2 regions of the Paenibacillus tundrae genome follow, and region 2 is predicted to be linked to the other one. Evidence: predicted binding sites of a transcription regulator. Region 2 holds the regulator's gene; the other holds the start of a gene.
The links. The regulator Rex, encoded in region 2, represses fermentation and respiration genes when NADH is low (regulators of the CRP and FNR family bind a similar motif). The targets are predictions, from matches to a motif close to TTGTGAAATATTTCACAA.
Positions count from the first base shown of each region.

Region 1: nadA (quinolinate synthase NadA) is a predicted target of Rex. The motif match lies at 5,012-5,029, and genes of this name have one in related genera.

Region 1 covers NZ_CP145605.1:62,195-70,276, forward strand. Annotated here, with positions in the region: gene V6W81_RS00285 (serine/threonine protein kinase) at 1-546, shown strand, start outside; gene tilS (tRNA lysidine(34) synthetase TilS) at 590-2,029, shown strand; gene hpt (hypoxanthine phosphoribosyltransferase) at 2,083-2,622, shown strand; gene ftsH (ATP-dependent zinc metalloprotease FtsH) at 2,723-4,768, shown strand; gene nadA (quinolinate synthase NadA) at 5,101-6,039, shown strand; gene nadB (L-aspartate oxidase) at 6,075-7,691, shown strand; gene nadC (carboxylating nicotinate-nucleotide diphosphorylase) at 7,688-8,082, shown strand, end outside.
Region 2 covers NZ_CP145605.1:4,107,133-4,115,214, reverse strand. Annotated here, with positions in the region: gene panC (pantoate--beta-alanine ligase) at 1-412, shown strand, start outside; gene panD (aspartate 1-decarboxylase) at 405-788, shown strand; gene V6W81_RS18360 (tetratricopeptide repeat protein) at 882-1,514, shown strand; gene dinG (ATP-dependent DNA helicase DinG) at 1,676-4,540, shown strand; gene V6W81_RS18350 (redox-sensing transcriptional repressor Rex) at 4,742-5,395, shown strand; gene V6W81_RS18345 (amidohydrolase) at 5,382-6,686, shown strand; gene V6W81_RS18340 (hypothetical protein) at 6,723-7,250, shown strand; gene V6W81_RS18335 (hypothetical protein) at 7,582-8,082, shown strand, end outside.

The DNA of each region.
Region 1 (8,082 bases), 2.5 Mb from region 2:
CTGCAAAAATTGGCACAGCTGCATCAGGCAGGGTGGGTATTTGGCGATCTTAAACCTCAGAATGTACTCGTATCCGATTATGGTCATGTAGAACTTATTGATTATGGTGGAGTTACATCGATTGGTCGAAGTGTCAAACAGTTTACAGAGTGGTACGACCGTGGATTCTGGAATGCTGGAAGTCGGACTGCTGACAGCAGCTATGATGTATTTGCTTTTGCCATGCTAATGATTCATGTATTGGAGGCTGATGCGCTCAAGGCACTTGCTGCTGAAGGGTTACCACAATTGCGGAGTGTGAACCAACTGGTGAGCTTGGTAGAGCGGAGTGAACGACTCAAACCGTTTCGTCATTGGATGATCCAGGCGCTGCGAGGTCAATTCCGGGATGCCGAACATGCGACCAAGGGTTGGAAGGAGCTCATGGCACGGCCGATTCCTTCGAGACGTCGTTCTCAGCATTCAACACCAAGATGGCTCAAAAATTCATTTGCTGTATCCGTTATACTACTTATTGGGGTACTGATCTATGCGCTTCGGTTCTAATGTCCAGAGTGCATATACATAACGTAAGGAATGAGGAAAAGGTATGGAAGCTTTACGCTGGGACAAGCTGGTGAAACATGTTCTGGATGCAGCGGAAGAGCATCAATTATGGGTTCCTGGGGATCGGATTGTCGTCGCTGTGTCGGGCGGGCCGGACTCGGTGGCTTTTTTGCATATCATGCACGAGATAAGCTCAAGCCATGTGCCGTTAGAATTGATCTGTGCTCACGTACATCATGGATTTCGAAGTGAATCCGATCAAGAAGCGGAAATGGTGGAGGCACTGGCAGCCCGTTTGGGATTGCCGTTCGAGTGGATACGAGCAGATATTCCTTCTTATATGAAGATTACAGGTCAAGGATCTCAAGAGGCTGCACGAGATAGACGTTATGCATTTTTACATGAGGTGGCAAGCAAATACGATGCAGCAAGCATTGCACTTGCTCATCATGCCGACGATCAGGCGGAGACGGTCATGCTTCATTTGCTACGTGGCAGCGGCCTATCTGGACTGAGTGGAATGAAGTTTAAACGGCGCGAAAAAAATGTGGAACTTATTCGTCCATGTCTTCGTATAAACAAGACAGACCTTGTAGAAGCTTGTAATACCAGGGGATTTCCGTACTTTACGGATGAGAGTAACTCCCTGCGTAAGTATCGGCGTAATGCTATTCGCTTGGATGTCCTTCCTTTTTTGGGGCAGTATAATGGACAGTTAACGCCGTCATTGAATCGACTCGCTGAAATTGTAGGCGATGAAGACGATTTCATGGAACAAGGTGCATATGACGCATACAGGTGTCTAGTGCAGGAGAACGGCGGAAGGCTTACCTTTGAGGTGCCTTCCTTTTTGAAGTTACATGTCGCTTTACAACGAAGGTTGATTAAACTAATATTGAATTATCTGCCTTTGGACAGTGATTTTGTCGACTTTACCCGTATCGAAACCATTCGTCGGAAGGTGATAGAGCCCTCTGTGACGACCTGGAGCCTGGATATCGGACAGACACTTGTCTGTACCCGGGAGTATAATTTGATCTCCTTTGGCATACGGAATGACGTACAGGATCAAACCTACGAGTATCGTCTAACGAATTGGAGTGAAACGCATGAGTTTCCTCTCTCCGAAATCAACCGATTTCTTCGCTTGACGACCGTAATCCCCGAGGACTATCTTGCACCGGAATCAGCGAACCAAGCCGCATTTGATGCGGATCAACTGGTTATGCCGCTGATTGTGCGTTCACGATTACCTGGAGATACCATGAAAGTCATGGGATTAAACGGAAGCAAAAAGGTGAAAAATATTTTCATCGATGAAAAAATCCCACCTTCTGTCCGTCCACGAATACCAGTGGTATGTGACGGAGCGGGCAACATTATTTGGTTGCCTGGTGTTCGTCGCTCGAACGTAGCACCGGTTCAAGAGGATACTTCCGCAATTTTATACATGACTGTAGGCGATTCAGCGATTCAGGGGTAGTGGTTATGGTTCAGGTAAGGCTTTCATAGTATAACTTTAGGAGGTTCGCACAGTTGCAGAACGATATTCAAGAAGTATTGATTAGCGAAGAAGAGATTCAGAGTAAGGTTAAGGAACTAGGCGCAACATTAAGTGCCGAGTATGAAGGTCGCAACCCTTTGGTCATTTGTGTGCTCAAAGGTGCGTTTATATTTATGGCTGATTTGGTTAAGAACATAACGGTACCTGTTGAAATGGATTTTATGGCAGTATCCAGTTATGGCGCTTCCACCAAATCGTCAGGGGTTGTCAAAATCATTAAGGATCTGGATGTTTCGGTTGAAGATCGCGAGGTTCTGATTGTCGAAGACATTATTGATAGTGGACTCACACTCAGTTACCTGATTGATCTTCTTGAAAACCGTGGCTCCAAGTCTGTGCGTGTAGTCACGCTGTTTGATAAGCCATCAGGCCGCAAGGTCGAGCTAGAAGCTCATTACACAGGCTTTGACATTCCTGACGCATTCATCGTTGGATACGGTTTGGATTACGCTGAGCAGTACCGGAATCTTCCTTATATCGGGATTTTGAAGCCGGAAGTCTACACCAGCTAATATCATCCTGGACCCAAGCCTTGAGAGTTTTCTGGCTTCTGTTGAGAAGCCGTGTCGGGCTATGTTAAAATAATTAAAGTGTCTCGAGAGGAGGTAGGGGATGAATCGGTTCATCCGGAATTCTGCTTTTTATTTAATTCTTTTTTTAGTCGTGGTGGGCATAGTCCAATTCGTCAGCAATGGCGGCGAAGCCACCGATAATCCTAGATATGATCAGTTGCGTGCAGCAGTTAAGGCCAACAATGTTGCTGAATTGACGGTTCAATTCGACGGTCAGTCGTTTCTGGTAACCGGTCAATACAAAGAGAAGCCTGCAGAAGCCAAATCAGAAAACTTCTCAACGTATATTCCTCCTACGGATGAAGCGATTAGTGAGCTTGTAGCGGCAAGTGAAACTAATAATTTTCAGTTTAATCAGGAGCCAATGAGACGTGACAGCATCTGGCTGACACTGTTGACCTCTTTTATTCCTTTGATCATTATGTTCCTGTTGTTCTTCTTCCTGTTTAATCAGGCGCAAGGCGGCGGCGGTAAAGTAATGAACTTTGGTAAAAGTCGGGCTCGTCTCTATAACGAAGAGAAAAAACGGGTTACGTTTGAAGACGTTGCTGGTGCTGATGAAGAGAAGCAGGAACTTGTTGAAGTCGTTGACTTCCTCAAAGATCCTCGTAAATTTGCAGCAGTAGGTGCACGTATTCCTAAAGGCGTATTGCTCGTAGGTCCTCCAGGTACTGGTAAAACATTGCTCGCACGTGCCGTAGCCGGTGAAGCGGGTGTACCGTTCTTCAGTATTTCCGGTTCCGACTTCGTAGAAATGTTCGTCGGTGTCGGTGCATCACGTGTACGTGATTTGTTTGAAAATGCGAAGAAAAATGCCCCATGTATCATCTTTATTGATGAGATTGATGCTGTAGGTCGTCAGCGTGGCGCTGGCCTTGGCGGTGGACACGATGAACGTGAACAGACGCTCAACCAGTTGCTCGTTGAAATGGACGGATTCGGCGCTAACGAAGGTATCATCATCGTAGCTGCAACGAACCGTGCAGATATTCTTGACCCTGCCTTGCTGCGTCCAGGACGTTTTGACCGTCAAATTACGGTTGACCGCCCAGATGTTAAAGGCCGTGAAGCTGTCTTGAAAGTACACTCTCGTAACAAACCTCTGACCAAAGATGTGAAGATGGATGTTATCGCGAAGCGTACAACGGGCTTCTCTGGTGCTGATCTAGAGAATCTCTTGAACGAAGCGGCATTGCTTGCAGCACGTCGTAATCGTAGAGATATCTCCATGAAAGAAGTTGACGAGGCGATTGACCGTGTCATTGTTGGTACGGAGAAGAAGAGCCGTGTTATCAGTGACCGTGAGAAACGAATTGTTGCTTATCACGAAGCAGGTCACACCATCGTTGGTTATTTCTTGGAACATGCCGATATGGTACATAAAGTTACTATCATTCCGCGCGGACGTGCGGGCGGATATGTAATCATGTTGCCAAAAGAAGATCGTATGCTTGTCACCAAGCAAGAGCTGCTCGACAAAGTAACAGGACTCCTTGGAGGCCGTGTTGCGGAAGAATTGTTCATCGGCGAAATTGGTACTGGTGCATACAGCGACTTCCAACAAGCGACAGGTATTGTTCGTAGCATGGTTATGGAATATGGTATGAGTGAAAAATTGGGTCCAATGCAATTCGGAAGTTCACAAGGACAAGTGTTCCTTGGTCGTGATATTGGACATGAACAGAATTACTCGGATTCCATTGCATATGAGATTGATCAGGAAATGCAACGCTTTATTAACGAATGTTACGAGAAATGTAAGGACTTGCTCGTAAAACATACGAGAGAGATGCATCTGATCGCAGAAACATTGCTTGAAGTGGAGACTTTGGAAATGGATCAGATCAAGCAATTGATCGAGACAGGTTCTCTGACTCCGGTAGCTGAGAGCAACAATGATGATGAAGGTACGCCAAGTGAAAGTGGAGAGCCAATCGTTGATAACATCGGCGATGTGCGTGTCCGTATTCAAGGCAAGGATGAAACACCTGGAACACCATCGGGTGATATTCCTAACGAAACTCCGAATCTGGATAAACCTAACGGTAACGATCCAGATGATGGTGGAACGAAACCAACATCATAATCTAAATTAATGATCTGTCTAATGACAGATACACAGAGGAGAGCCCAAGGGCTCTCCTTTTTTATGTCTTAGAATCAATTCAAGGGATAATGATACGCATACCGATTATTTTAAATTATATATAACGGTAATGACGAGATTGAGGAAGAACCATGCAGAAAATGGGTAGTTATCAGGCAGTTCTGGAGACATTTCATTTATTGACAGAGTCGTGAACGTTGTGTACATTAGGTGTTAAACCGCTTGTGATTCGTTTCTCAAGCGAAAAATGATGACGTAGGCAGTCATACGAAACAGTGAATATCGCTGTCCCGATAAGGAGAGGATCACAGGTGGAAGCTCTGGCTTTAGAGCGCAAGGCTGAGATGAACCGTGAGCTGCGTGAGCGGCTGATGGAGTTGAAAAAGGAACGTAATGCTATTATTCTTGCTCATTATTACCAACGTGATGAAGTACAGGAAGTTGCCGATTTTCGCGGAGATTCATTTCTGCTAGCTCAAAAAGCTGCAGAGACCGATGCAGATGTAATCGTATTCTGCGGGGTTCATTTTATGGGTGAAAGCGCTAAAATTCTGGCACCAAACAAAACGGTTATTATTCCGGATGAACGTGCAGGTTGCCCGATGGCCGATATGGTCAACGTTGAAGGGCTCCGTAAGTTAAAAGCACAACATCCAAATGCCAAAGTGGTTACGTATATCAATTCCTCGGCGGAGATCAAAGCAGAAACGGATATCTGTTGCACCTCAGCAAATGCTGTTAAAGTGATCCAATCTGTTGATTCTGATGAAATCATCTGGGTACCTGATAAAAATCTAGGTCATTATGTGCAGCAACATACGGACAAGAAGATGATTATCTGGGAAGGGTACTGTAATACCCACGATATGCTAACGGTTAAAGATGTTGTGGAGATGAGAGCTAAATATCCGAATGCTGAATTTGTTGTCCATCCTGAATGTCGCCCAGAAGTAGTGGAGATGGGTGATTTTGTAGGCAGCACTACAGCTATTCTTGAATACTGCAAGAAGTCCACAACGAAAGAGTTCATCGTAGGTACCGAAGATGGAACAGGGTATCAGCTCCGTCTGGATAGCCCAGACAAACAGTTTCATTTTGCCACCAAATTTCTCGTTTGCCCTAACATGAAGGTGAATAACCTGAAGAAGCTGGTGAAGTGTCTGGAAACGATGAAGCCGCAAATTTACGTACCACCAGCTGTTGCTGACAAAGCCAGAGAATCACTAGAGCGTATGTTATTGGTGAAGTAACGTGCGTTACTCTTGCTCCAAGACGGGTGAATAATATGATACCTTCATACTTAGTCGATTTTGATCTCTCCTCGCTGCCTGTAGTCGAGACGGATGTGCTAGTGATTGGTTCAGGCATTGCGGGATTGTTTACTGCCATCAAAGCCGGTGAAGAGCGCCGTGTGTTGATGATCACGAAGAAATCGTTATTGGAAAGTAACACACGGTATGCCCAAGGAGGAATTGCCGCTGTCATTGCAGAGGATGATTCCCCCGCATACCATTTGCAGGATACGTTAATCGCTGGAGCAGGCTTATGCCGCTCCGTAGCGGTTGAGGCGTTGGTAAATGAAGGCCCAGATGGTGTTAAGGAATTAATCAGACTGGGAACAGCATTCGATGAGGAGAACGGCGTGCTGGCGTTGACGCAGGAAGGAGCGCATAGCCACCGCCGTATTTTGCATGCAAATGGAGACGCAACAGGGTATGAAATTGTGCGAGCACTGACTGTAGTGGCCAATGAGCACCCTGGCATTGAAGTATGGGATGAACATTTTGTTATTGATTTGATCACTGATCATGGTGAATGTATAGGAGCCCTTGTCCAAAAGGCAGATGGTTCGCAGGTGTATGTCAAAGCTCAGGCGACCGTTTTATGTTCTGGCGGTGCTGGACAGTTGTATCGATACACTACGAATCCAGAGGTTGCAACGGCTGACGGGGTAGCTATGGCATATCGTGCCGGAGCTGTCATTCGGGACATGGAGTTCATTCAATTCCATCCTACTTCCTTATGTTACCCGGGAGCGCCGCGTTTCCTCATATCGGAGGCGGTACGGGGTGAAGGTGCTGTGTTGCGCAATGTGAAGGGCGAACGCTTCATGGAACGCTATCATGAACAGCTTGAGCTGGCTCCTCGTGATATTGTAGCAAGAGCGATTGTCAGTGAAATGGAAGCCACTAACAGCACCTTTATCTACTTAGACATCACGCATGAATCAACCGAACTGATCAAGCATCGCTTCCCCACAATTTATGAAACCTGCATGCGGTACGGGCTTGATATGACTACAGACTGGATTCCAGTTGCACCTGCAGCCCACTACATGATGGGTGGTGTGAAGACAGATCTTAGCGGCGAGAGCAGTATTGGCAGGTTGTTCGCATGTGGGGAGGTTTCATCTACAGGGGTACACGGAGCGAATCGTCTGGCGAGCAATTCCTTGTCAGAAGCGATCGTGTTTGGGCGAAGGATAGTGGAGCGAGTTCTTTCCCTTCCGCCTCTAGCTCCAATTCGTTATGAGCATTTTGCTGGAGGTATCGGAAGAAAAGTTGTGGCAGAGCAAAGACCTGTATCTGAACGACGTCTACGACTACAAAAAATGATGGTTCGTTATGTTGGTCTGCGCCGTAACGGGGTTAATCTGCAAGGAGCTATGGAACAGCTTCAGCATGAGTTGCACTATTTTGACCAGATGCTTACACAAAGGGAAGAGATGGAGTATGCCAACCTTCTGACATGTGCATGGCTAGTGACTACAGGTGCGTTACATCGGCAGGAAAGCCGAGGGGCACACTATCGGGAAGATTTCCCGCAGCGTGATGATGTAGTCTGGCAGAAGCATAGTCTGCAGCAACGAGAACAAGCGATTGTGGAGGAATTGATGTCATGATATTGAACGGATATAATGAAGAACTCATCGAACGAATTAAAAGCTGGCTTCGTGAGGATGTTGGTGCCGGTGATGTGACCTCCAGTGTAACGATTCCGGCAAGCCATCAATCCAAGGCGGTTATTCATGCCAAAGACAATGGTATCATTGCAGGGATCACTGTAGCTGAACTGGTGTTTCAAGTCGTAGATCCTACAATAGTGTTTAAACCGATGGTTCAAGATGGTGACTTGGTTACAACAGGTACTATACTGGCTGAGGTGGAAGGAAGTACACACCGCTTGTTAACAGGTGAACGGCTGGCTCTGAACCTGCTGCAACGGATGTCGGGTATTGCTACTCGTACACGTTCTTATGTGGAAGCAATCGAAGGCCTAGCCACGAAGTTGGT
Region 2 (8,082 bases):
GCAAATGGTCAATGATTTGAACATGGCGGTGGAGATTGTACCTTGCCCAATCGTACGTGAAAGCGATGGTTTGGCTCTAAGCTCAAGGAACGTCTATCTAAGCGAAGAACAGCGTGAGCAGGCACTCGTGCTGTCACAGGCTCTGCGATTAGCTCAAGAGACTATAGATACGAATTCCTCGGTAACTGCGGCGAACATTCGCGAGATGTTACGTAAGGTGATTCAGGCGTCACCACTGGCAGTCATTGATTATGCCGAAATTCAAGCTTTTCCAAGCTTACAGCCACTAGCTGATCATGAAATGGTGTACGGACGTGAGGATGTCTTAATTGCCCTTGCAGTTAAATTTGGAAAAACAAGATTGATTGATAATATTAAGTTGCACAAATCGGAGGTGCTGTCTCATGTTTAGAACACTGATGAAATCCAAAATTCACCGCGCTACCGTCACGGAAGCGAATTTGAACTATGTGGGTAGTATAACCATTGATGAAGATCTGATGGAAACTTCCGACTTGATGGAAAATGAAAAGGTTCAAATTGTTAACAATAACAATGGAGCACGTCTCGAAACTTACGTGATTCCTGGCCCGCGTGGCAGCGGTGTGATCTGTCTTAATGGAGCGGCTGCTCGGTTGGTTCAACCTGGTGACACCGTAATTATTATTTCATATGCGATGATGTCTCAAGAGGAGGCTAATGCTCATAAACCAACCGTTGTCTTTGTAGACGAGCAGAATAAGCCTGTTCAAACCTTAAAACAAGAGATCCACGCAACAATTATGTAATCGACTGGTAAGGGGAATGAAATCGGTGCATCAAGCAAAAAATGAGTACAGGTCACTGCACTAATTCATTTTTTCAAGGGTGGGGATGCATCGATGTTCCAGCATGTTTTCGCAGAAATGAACGACATGTTAGATGAAATTATCAAGCGCTACCCTTCCGCTGAAGGCCTGAACAAACAGGAGTTGCTTCAAAAGTGGAATTTGCTCAAGCGGATGAGTGATGGCATGATTGATGAGTGGCTGATGTTTGAGGAGAAGATGAGTCAGGTACGTGAACAAGAGCTGGTCAAACCTGCGTCGCTAGAACCGGAGCAGGAAGCCGTTACGGCACTACCTGAAATTCATTTGGAGTGCTTTAGCCGCGGTCAAGGCTATTTCAAATTGCAGATGTACCCGCAAGCCATTACCCAATTTTCGCGGATTGTAGCCGACTATCCAGATAGTGCATTGACTCGTTATTATCTGGCGCTTGCTCATCTCAATTTGGAACAAAACACAGAGGCATTAGCACACTTACATCGTATATTGCGACTTAAGGGATCACCACGTCTAAAGGGGCTGGTCTGCAATGCCCTTGGATGTATTGAAGCCAAGCTTGCGAATCCACAAGGAGCATGTTCGTTGTTTGCACAGGCGCTTCAGCATGACCCAACGTTGACCGAACCACTGTATAATATGGAAGCTTGCAGGCAAAACAAAGGACAATTGCAATTCGGAATTGGCTGACTGCATTTGGGATAAAAAATTGGAGTAGCCAGCATGAAGACGGTGTTTCTTCCTCAGGGATTACGGAGGAGGCACCGCCTTTTTTTGTCAGTTAATTTTCAAACGTCCTTTTTTTTGCTATGCTGTAACATAGACTGGAATGGAAGGGATCGTACATTGCAATGAAATTTGCCGTATTGGATTTCGAAACAACCGGCACGCAGTCCGACGGTGAAATTATACAGGCCGGACTTGCCATCATAGATCATGACTACAGCATATCTCAAATATATAGTTCTTATGTGAATCCGGGCGTACCGATTCCACCGTTTATTACGGGGTTAACCGGTATTACCGAGGAAGATGTTGCGGACGCTCCTTCATTAGAAGAGATGATGATGGAGATGGTTCCACTGTTGAACGATGTCGTTCTGGTTGGTCATAACGTCGCATTTGATTTTCATTTTCTTCAAAATGCATTAGACCGTTGTGGATATTTGCCATTCACAGGACGAATTTTGGATACCATTGATTTTCTCAAAATCTCATTTCCTTCACTTAGCTCCTACCAGTTAGGATATGTATCGACTGAATTCGGATTTCAGCATGACCGTCCGCATCAGGCGGATAGCGACGCGTTAGCTACCGCGCATGTACTGCTGAAGTGCTTGGATGAGCTACGGGAATTGCCACTTATTACGATTCAGCGTTTGTCTGACTTATTTGCACCAGAGGATAGCGATTTCGGTTGGTACCTCGACGGTATGCGAAGTGAGAAGGAAGCTGAACCTATTCAGGATTTGGATGGACACACCTATTATCGCCAATTAGCGCTTAATGTGAGTGATTGGATGGACATTGGTGCTCCACGCAATGAGCTGGAGGGTAATCCGCTAGATGGTGTCAGTTTTGAGCAATTCATGGATCAGGTTCGAAGCAATCTCAGAGATACCTTGGATCACTACGAGGAACGGGAAGCACAGACTTTAATGTTCAGCAGTGTGAGACAGGCTCTGGATGAAGAGAAGCACCTGCTTATTGAAGCAGGTACGGGGACAGGTAAGTCTCTGGGGTATCTGCTACCAGCCATTTATGAAAGTGTGAAGCAAGAACAGAAAGTAATGGTGAGCACACACACCATTAATCTGCAGGAGCAACTTAGAGAACGGGATATACCGATGCTTACTGAAGTTGTACCGTTGCCGTTTAAAGCTGCTGTATTCAAAGGTCGGGGTCATTATTTGTGCCTGCGCAAATTCGAACACAAAATCAACAAACGTGAATTTGCTACACCCAAAGAAGACTATTTCACAGCAGCACAGATGATTGTTTGGCTTGCTCAGACAGAAACAGGGGACGACGAAGAACTGAACCTGAGCGCGCGTGGTGGGGACTTCTGGGAGACGGTGCAGAGCGAGTCTGAATCCTGCCTTGGGCGATCTTGCCCATGGTTCCGCAAATGTTTCTATCACCGGGCGAAGCATGAAGCTGGCTTATCAGATATCGTAATTACGAATCATTCCAAATTATTTACCGATGTGAAAGCAAGTCATCAGCTTCTTCCTGCGTATGAAAGTCTTGTTATAGATGAGGCTCATCACCTAGAGGACGTAGCAGGCAAACATTTAGGCTTGCATATGAAATATTTCACGATGGTTCATACGCTCACACGTCTGTTTAAAGATAGCCGTAACGGTCAGTTGCCTATGCTTCGCTCCCAGCTATCAAGCCATGAAAAATCAGTACAATGGGGTTCAGCTATTGATCAGATGTTCCCGCTTGCTGTTGAAGTCAAGGACATGTGGGACAGATTGAGCGAATCTTTATTTAATCTTCTTCCTGAGCGTAGTGATGCTTCCCCAGGGGAGACAGGTCAATTCTCTCTTCGATTGAAGCCGTCGCAGAAGCCTGATAAGTGGCAGGCGCTTCAAGAGGATGAGAATCAAATATACGTAACGTTAGGTGACTTGATTCGTAAGGGTGATAAGCTGTTACTTGAGATCAAGGAAGAACAAGATGATTATCAATCCGATAGCTTGATTACGGATATTACAGGCCTTCTGAAGGATCTTGCCCTACTCAAAGAGAATCTACGTTTCTTCATGCGTATGGATGATGTCAATACCGTTTATTGGATGGAAGCAAGTGGACAGTTCCGAAGTAAATCGCTACAGCTCTATGCGGTTCCTGTAGATGTCAGCGCACAACTGAAGGAATTGTTCTTCGACAAAAAGAAAAGCGTTGTTCTGACTTCAGCTACACTTTCTGTAGATAAGTCATTCCAATTTATGATTGAGCAACTAGGATTGCAGGAAGCAGCAGACCATAACCGTCTGCTTACGTCCTTGCTACCGTCTCCGTTCCGTTATCGGGATCAGGCCTTGCTTGTTATTCCACGTGATTTCCCAAGTTTAAAAGGCAGCGTAGGGGATGCACACTTTGTTGATATGTTGGTGCATTCATTAGCCGAAACGGCCATTGCGACGCGTGGACGAATGATGGTGCTCTTCACGTCATATCGGATGCTGAGACAAGTGTATGATCCGCTCAAGGAGGCCTTGGCGGGTAATGATATCTCGCTGCTCGGTCAAGGGGTGGATAGTGGTAGCCGTTCGAAGCTCACACGCCGATTCCAAGACGCCAAAGCAACAGTACTTTTGGGTACCAGCAGCTTCTGGGAAGGGGTAGACATTCCAGGGGAAGCACTCACCTGTCTGGCAATTGTTAGATTGCCATTCCAGCCGCCTAATCATCCATTATTGGAAGCGAAAAGCGAGCTGTTGCAACAACAGAAGAAAAATCCATTTATGAAGCTATCTGTGCCACAAGCTGTTATTCGTTTTAAGCAGGGCTTCGGAAGACTTGTACGGACAGCGAAGGACAGAGGCATCGTCATTGTATACGATACACGGGTCATTGAAGCATATTACGGTAAGTATTTCTTATATTCGTTACCAGGTCCCAAAATGGAGCATATGCTGACCGAACAGATGGTTCCACGAATTCGTGAGTGGTTAGACCAGCCTACTGATGAGGCATCGGAATAGGGCTATACGCGCAAGCGTTGCACCCTGATCGCAATTAGTTGTAAAATTTATAAGATTCAATAATTGAGAAATAAAGATTACTGCTATCATAATGTATATCATTGAGGCATCCTGTCCACGTAACCGTGATTTTGTATGGCATGCAGGGTGCCTCCTATTTAATCTATCTTCAGGGTCACATTGGTAAAGGGGAGTAAACGAATGAAATCAGATAAAATATCAGAAGCTGTCGTGCGGCGTTTGCCAGTTTACTTGCGTTATTTGAGTGAATTGAGTCAACGTGAGGTTACTACGGTTTCTTCTCAAGAACTAGGACTACGCTTGGATCTTAATCCAGCTCAGATCCGAAAGGATCTAGCCTATTTTGGTGATTTTGGTCGCAAAGGCATTGGCTATGACGTTTCCTACTTGATCGAGAAAATTCGGCACATCCTGAAGATCGATCAGCAAATCAACGTAGCATTGGTTGGTGCGGGTAATCTTGGACACGCCTTGTCTAATTACAATGCATACTTGAAAGACAACATGAAGATTGTTGCCGTATTCGATGCTTACGGTCCCAAGATTGGTACTCAGATTAATAGCTTGAAAGTTCAACCAATGAATGAATTATCAGAGTCTGTCCAAAAGGATAATATTCGTATCGGCATAATTACAGTTCCAGATACAGAAGCTCAGAATGTAGCTGATCAACTGGTCGAGTCGGGTATTGAGGCTATACTTAATTTTGCACCAACGATCTTGAAAACGCCGCCGCATATTCGCATTCACCATGCTGACTTTACGACGGATCTACTCAGCCTTGCTTATTACCTGGAGAATGGAAAGGACGACGAGGAAGATGACGACAAATAAATGGGTTATTCATAACGGCAAATTTGCTGTAAATAGTGGTTTGGACTGGAAAGTGGTTCAAGGTTATATGGTTGTGGAAAATGATAAGATTGTGCATATTGGTGAGACGCTACCGGAAGGGGACGAGAGCCTGCCTAAAGTGGATGGAAAAGGACTTCTTTTCCTACCGGGTCTGATCAATACGCATGGTCATGCAGCAATGTCACTTCTAAGAGGACATGGAGATGATCTAGCGCTGCAGGTATGGTTACAGGAGAAAATGTGGCCTATGGAAGCTAAAATGACGGCTGAAGATGTGTACTGGGGATCATCCCTATCTGTGTTAGAAATGCTAAAAGGAGGAACTACGGCTTTCCTCGATATGTATGATCATATGGATCAAGTGGCTAAAGTGGTAGAACAATCCGGTATTCGCGCTTCTCTGGCTCGTGGAGTTATTGGTCTGTGTTCAGAAGAAGAGCAGATGCGTAAGCTGGAAGAATCGGCTGCATTTGCCCGTGAGTGGCATGGACAAGCGGATGGCCGCATCACAACGGTTATCTCACCGCACGCTCCATACACATGTCCGCCGGATTACATAGAGAAGCTTGTACAAGTTGCACACGACTTGAATCTGCCTCTGCATACACACATGTCAGAAACGATCCGAGAAGTGGAGCAAAATGTGACTGATTATGGGCTTCGTCCTGTTGCTCATCTGGAGAAACTGGGATTCTTCTCCCGTCCTTCCCTTGTTGCTCATGCCGTACACCTGAATGATGAAGAAATTGAAATTTTGGCTCGAAATCATGTTGCAGTTTCCCATAATCCGGGTAGTAACTTGAAGCTTGCTTCGGGTGTCGCTCGTGTACCGGATCTTCTAAAAGCTGGTGTGATGGTGTCCTTGGGAACCGATGGCCCTGCAAGCAACAACAACCTGGATATGTTTGAAGAGATGAGACTGGCAGCTCTGATTCATAAAGGAGTATCGGGTGATCCAACGGCTGTACCAGCTGGAGAAGCTCTTCTGTTAGGAACGGCTTATGGCGCCAAATCTATTTTCCTAGATGATACGGGTTTATTAGAAGTGGGGATGAAGGCAGATTTTATCGCCCTTAACATTGAACAAGCTCATTTCTATCCGCATACGGATCTAATCTCACATACCATCTATTCGGCTTCAGCGAAAGACGTGGAGCATGTGTGGGTGGATGGTAAACAAGTGATTAAACACGGCGAATGTCTCACAATGGACGAAGAGCGCATCTTGCGTGAGTCTCAATCGGCATTTGATGGTTTGCTTGCCCGTTAATTCATGTAGCGTTTTAGAGGAAAGGAAGTTCGGCTTTTGAAGAGAAAAAAGAAGTGGATCTGGATATCGTTGCTGGTTCTAGTTCTGCTCCTGTTTGGACTTCAACGTTATTATGTCTATGTCACTCAGGATCAGCGCAATGAAGAAGCTATGGCTATTGAAGCTGCACAGCAGCAAGACATTACGTTCACTCAAGATATCCGTAAATATGTCTGGGGTGGTAAAGATGGCGCAGACAACATCTATTGGACCTTTCTAGGTAAAAATAAGGACAAGCAGGATGTTCTCGTATGGGTGAAGTTCGACAATACAAACAAGCCGGTAACAGGCTCTGATGTAGTGCACAGTGAACTGGTTCAGAATGGCATGTCTGAAACCCAGATTCGCAATCGATTTAGCTCAGAGGTACCGGGTGGAGAAATAAAGCGTATTATGCCTGGTGTCGTGAACGGAATCTACGTATGGCAAGTGTATTATAATGACGATACCCACAATTATTATCGTTTCTATCGATTTAGCAATGGGGAACAGGTAGATTTAGTCTACACATTACCAAATAGCTAGCTACTGTACAGTTGCCAACATTACTTCCTTGTAATGAAGTCTAACTCGTATAGTACCATAAAGCACCAAAGTACCGGCAGATGATAGCAGACTGCACGGTTCTTTGGTGTTTTTGTCATTCTATTGGATTTGAATAGTTAAAATTAATAATTTATTCATATTTTAGCCTTCGAAATTGTATATACGATGTGATATACTCAGATATGTATTCAACATTACATGATGAATAAACAAGACAAATAAATCCTGTTTAATTACGAACAGGACTTGGATTGCAAATTTATTGACGCCTACAGGCTTAGTATAGGCCAAATTTGGGAGGGAAACTCATTTGAAGCTAAAAGTATTACCGATTGCTTTAACTGTCGTCATTTCTGCCGTCCTGTTGTTTGGAGGTTGGTTTGTGTATCGCCAAGTGGCCATGCAGAATCCGATCGAAAAAATGATTACCCAGTATGATGGAGTCAATGATGTTCATTTAACTATTAACCGCAATAGCGTGCAAATGAAACTTGATCTTGAACCAGATGTCGATTTGGGGAGACTAGTTCAATATATTCACAAAGAAGGACAGACTCTTATTGGCAATCGTAGCCTTAAACTTGACGTTATTGATCACTCCAACGAGGCATTAGAAAATTGGTGGGGTGATGCGATGTTCACCGTAGCTCAAGCGATGGAAAACAAACAATATACCGAGATCACACCAACGCTGTCTAAGATGGCTACCAATGGAATTAAAGTAAATACCGCTATGGATGATAACAACGTATACGTCAGTCTGCGAGATGGAGACGCAAGCAAGTTTATTATTCTACCACGTGTGCCAGGA